2 regions of the Kitasatospora sp. NBC_01250 genome follow, and region 2 is predicted to be linked to the other one. Evidence: riboswitches for the same ligand, from Rfam matches in the RefSeq annotation. Region 2 holds a riboswitch; the other holds the start of a gene.
What was found. A riboswitch is a leader RNA that binds a small molecule or an ion and turns the genes downstream of it on or off. The one in region 2 is predicted to bind cyclic di-AMP.
Positions count from the first base shown of each region.

Region 1 (2,375 bases), 380 kb from region 2:
CATCGACCCGCCCGACCACACCCGGCTGCGCCGCCTGGTCTCCAAGGCCTTCACCCCGCGCAGGGTGGCCGAGTTCGAGCCCCGGGTGCAGCAGCTGACGGACCGGTTGATCGACGGCTTCGCGGCCCGCGGCTCGGCCGACCTGATCCACGAGTTCGCCTTCCCGCTGCCGATCTACGCGATCTGCGACCTGCTCGGCGTGCCGGCCGAGGACCAGGACGACTTCCGGGACTGGGCCGGCATGATGATCCGCCACGGCGGCGGCCCGCGCGGCGGCGTGGCGCGCGCGGTCAAGCGGATGCGCACCTACCTGGCCGAGCTGATCCACCGCAAGCGGGCCGACCCCGGGGACGACCTGATCTCCGGTCTGATCCGGGCCAGCGACCACGGTGAGCACCTCACCGAGAACGAGGCCGCGGCGATGGCGTTCATCCTGCTGTTCGCGGGGTTCGAGACCACGGTCAATCTGATCGGCAACGGCCTGTACTCACTGATGAACCAGCCGCTCCAGCGGGCCCGGCTGCAGGAGTCCATCGCGCGCGGCGAGAGCGGGCTGCTGGCCACCGGGGTCGAGGAGTTGCTGCGCTTCGACGGCCCGGTGGAGCTGGCCACCTGGCGGTTCGCCACCGAGCCGTTGACCATCGGCGGGGTGCGGATCCCGGTGGGGGACCCGGTGTTGGTGGTGCTCGCGGCGGCCGACCGGGACCCGGCCAGGTTCGAGCGCCCCGACACCCTTGACCTGGCCCGCCGGGACAACCCGCACCTCGGCTTCGGGCACGGCATCCACTACTGCATCGGCGCTCCGCTGGCCCGACTTGAGGGCCAGGCCGCACTCGCCACCCTGCTGACCCGGTTGCCCGATCTCCGGCTCGCCGCGGACCCCGCCGAACTGCGGTGGCGTGGCGGTCTGATCATGCGCGGCCTGCGCGAACTCCCTGTTTCGTTCACGCCCGAAGCTGCCGCGAAGTGACGGAACGGCAGCTCTGACGGCGTGTCGAAGTCCGTTGTCCGGTGCGGCCTGAATGACCATCAACCCGGACAAACAAGACCAGTTGGTAGGCGATCGATCGCGCTCCGTAATTTTCATGTGATGTACGCGATATGAGCTTGTGATCGGTCCGTCAATCTGCTTACCCTCCCTGGAGTTCGCTGCTGCGAACCCCGGAGTGCGGAACGCCGAGTCCTGCCCGTCGCGCTCCCGGGACACCGACCGACACCCGGGCAGGGGCGGGGGACCCAGGATTTTCTGCCGTCTCCCACGGCTAGGGGTGAAGCCGCGTCAGCGGCCGGGCCAACCTCACGGGCCCGAACCCGACAGCTCACCTCGCAGGCGTGCGGAGAGGGATAGCTTCATGCTGCTCACTGGCAATGGCCGGCACCGCCGTCGTACCCAGGCCGAGAAGGCGATCGCCGCGGCCGGCGTGGCCGGCGTCGGCCTCGCGGTTCCGCTGCTCACCGCGACCAGCGCGCACGCCGCACCGGTCTCGGTCTGGGACCAGGTCGCCAACTGCGAAAGCACCAACAACTGGTCGATCAACAGCGGCAACGGTTTCTACGGTGGCCTGCAGTTCACCTCCTCGACCTGGGCCGCGTACGGCGGCACCCAGTACGCCGCGCAGGCCAACCAGGCCAGCAAGGCCCAGCAGATCTCGGTCGCCGAGCGGGTGCTGGCGGACCAGGGCCCGGGCGCCTGGCCGGTCTGCTCGGTCAAGGCCGGGCTGAGCAAGGGCGGCGCCTCGGCCGCCCTCGACGCGAGCGCCGACTCGGGCGCGGCCCAGCAGCAGAGCGCGCCGCAGGAGCAGTCGGCGACCCGGCAGTCGAAGCCGCAGCCCCAGCAGCAGGCCCAGCCCCAGCAGCAGACGCAGCCTCAGCAGTCGGCCGCGCCGAACTTCCCGGGGAAGGCCGGCTGGGACGCGGACGGCAAGGTGTTCTGGTACCAGAAGGACGGCGGCTGGTACTGGACCAGCCACCAGAGCGTGTACAACCAGTACGCCGCCCCTGCCCAGGCTCCCGCCCAGGCCCCGGTCCAGACCCCCGTCCAGGTCCCCGCTCCTGCCGCGCCCGCCGCTGCGGCGCAGGCCGCCCCGGCCGGTCACGGCTACACGGTGCAGGCCGGCGACACCCTCTCCTCCATCGCCCGGGCCCAGCACCTGACCGGCGGCTGGCAGCAGCTGTACCAGGCCAACCACTCGACGGTGGGCGGCGATCCGAACCTGATCATGCCGGGTCAGCAGCTGCACTTCGGCTGACGGGCCGACGAAAGCGCGCGGGGTGCCCCGGAACGTGGCCCCGGCGACGCCCCGCGCGCTTTCGAGTGAACTACTCGCGGGTAGCCGAGCCACACCGTGAGACGGCACCCAGGCCTGGACGGCCCG
Region 1 is NZ_CP108476.1:5,415,859-5,418,233, forward strand. Features, by position in the region: gene OG500_RS22830 (cytochrome P450 family protein) at 1-970, shown strand, start outside; cyclic di-AMP (ydaO/yuaA leader) riboswitch at 1,199-1,347, shown strand; gene OG500_RS22835 (LysM peptidoglycan-binding domain-containing protein) at 1,353-2,249, shown strand.
Region 1: linked by a shared signal. The riboswitch ahead of OG500_RS22835 (LysM peptidoglycan-binding domain-containing protein) and the one ahead of OG500_RS21165 (M23 family metallopeptidase) in region 2 are both predicted to bind cyclic di-AMP.

Region 2 (2,375 bases):
CTTCCCGGCCTTCGAGGCGGCCGTGCAGGCCGAGGCGCTGCGGCTGCTCGGCGAGTGGACCGTGCCCGGGCTGCCGGAGCTGCTGCTGACGGAGTACCAGGACCTGGCGCCGGAGCCGGGCGCGGCCGAGGTGGACGGCTACATCGTGCGGCGCGGGCTGGTGGACCTGCCGGACATCGGGCTCTGGGCGGGCGAGGCGGCGCCGGAGCAGTAGCACCCCGGCCGCCGCGGTGTCGCGGGGCCGGGTGCCGCTGCCGGTGCGGTCGCGGGCGGTGCCGCGGCCGGGCGGTGGCGCGGTCAGACGGTGGCGCCGTGGGCGGCCAGCCAGGCGGCCGGGTCGACCGGGGCGCCACCGCCCGGGCGGACCTCCAGGTGCAGGCGCGGGCCGATCGGGGCCGCGCCCGGCAGCAGGCTCGGCGAGGCGCCGGTCGCGCCGACCGTGCCGAGCACCGTGCCGGGAGCGACCTCGCCCGCGGTCACCGCGATCGAGGCCAGGTGGCAGTACCAGAGCTCGGTGCCGTCCGGCAGGGTCTGGACGACCCGGTAGCCGTAGGCGCCGGACCAGCCGGCCGAGCTGACGGTGCCGCCGGCGACCGCGCCGACCGGGGTGCCGGCGGCGGCGGCGAAGTCCAGGCCGGTCCGCAGCTGGACCCAGGGCGAACCGGACGGGGCCACGGTGTACTTGGCCAGCGGCAGGCGGGCGGTGACCGGGGCGGCCGCGGCCTCGGCCTGCGCGGCGGCGGCCTCGGAGGCGGCCTGCGCGGCAGCGGCTTCCGCGGCGGACCGGGCGGCGGCGGCCTGCGCGGCGGCGTGCTCCTGCTCGGCCTGGGCGGCAGCCTGGGCGCGGGCGGCGGCCTCGGCCTGCGCCGCGGCCTCGGCCTGGGCGGCGCGCTTGGCGGCGGCCTCGTTGGCGGCCTCCAGCCGGGCGGCCTCCTCGGCGGCGGTGCGCTGGTCGGCCTGCTGCTGGATCCGGGCGGCGAGCGCGAGGCCGGGGTCGGCGGCGCCGTCGGACTGAGCCGCGGCCTGCTGGTCGGGAGCGGTGAGCATGGTGGCGGGCGCAGGCACCGGGGTGGTGGCGGCAGCCGCGGCGGTGGCCGACAGGCCGGTGGCGCCGAGTGCGGCGGCCATCGCGGTGACGACCGTGGGGGCACTGCCCAGCCGGAGGCCGGCGGAGTTGGCACCGGCGCGCGCCTGGCGGGGCACCTTGGGCCGGGCGGTGTCCGCCGTCGCGTCGGGGTGGTCGAGCAGGCCGGTGGTGCCCGATTCCGTGTGGCTCTCCGGGGAGTGCGACAACGCCACGGGGGCGCGCTCCTTTCCTTCCCTCGCGCCTACCGGGTTAGCTGACGGGTTCGGAGCAGGAAGGTCTCCTACGGTCCGACCTGGACCGCAACGGCCCAGGACGATCCGATTCACCCCAAGGAACGGTGGTTCCCCGGCTCCCGGCCCAACCCGAAGGCCAGGTCCGTGGATTAGGCGACGGCGCACGGTGCCGTTTCGGGTACGGCGTTGCCGACCGCGCTGCGTTATCAAACGTTAATCCCAGGAGCGCGCGATTCCAAGCCGCTCCGGTCGAACGGGCACATTCCCCGGGCGTCATGCTCCCGTCATGCCGAGAACCGCCCGGGCCCGATCTGAGTAGTCGTACTCAGGTGCGCAGCACGGCAGTTGGCCATCCTTCAGGTATGACTTCCACGGTTCAACCACGGACCACGTCCGCTTATTACGTGCAGGCGATCCTCTCCTTCGCCCTCTCCGCCGGCGGCCTCGCGGTGGGTATCGCCTACCTGCCCATCAGCTCCTGGATGCGGGCTTTCCTCGCGCTCGGCCTGCTCTACGCACTGACCTCCGCGTTCACCCTCGCCAAGGTGGTCCGGGACCGCCAGGAGGCCGGCGAGATCGTCACCCGGGTCGACCAGGCCCGGCTGGAGAAGCTGCTCGCCGAGCACGATCCGTTCCGGGCCGAGGGGCTGTAGGGCCTGCCCGGCGCAGCTGCGCGGAAGGGGTTGACGGCTATGGCTATTAGCCATAGCTTTGTGGGTGTCGGCAAGCCGCCGGCACCCACCGTTCGCCAGGCCAGGAGGCCGCCATGAACGCCACCACCGCCCCGCAGACCCAGTTCCTCCAGCTCCCCGGCGGCACCATCGCCTTCGACGACACGCTCGGCGCCGACAGCCGCGGCACCTCCGGCGAGGACAGCACCCCGGTGGTGCTGCTGCCCGGCATGCTGGAGCCGCGCGCCAGCTTCCGCTACCTGCGCCCGCTGCTGCTCGCCGCGGGGCAGCGCGTGATCACCATGGACCTGCGCGGCCTCGGCGAGTCCTCGTCCGCCTGGGACGACTACTCCCCCGCCGCGATCGCCGGGGACGTCGTCGCAC
Region 2 is NZ_CP108476.1:5,040,143-5,042,517, reverse strand. Features, by position in the region: gene OG500_RS21170 (hypothetical protein) at 1-214, shown strand, start outside; gene OG500_RS21165 (M23 family metallopeptidase) at 298-1,299, opposite strand; cyclic di-AMP (ydaO/yuaA leader) riboswitch at 1,311-1,486, opposite strand; gene OG500_RS21160 (YiaA/YiaB family inner membrane protein) at 1,683-1,973, shown strand; gene OG500_RS21155 (alpha/beta fold hydrolase) at 2,087-2,375, shown strand, end outside.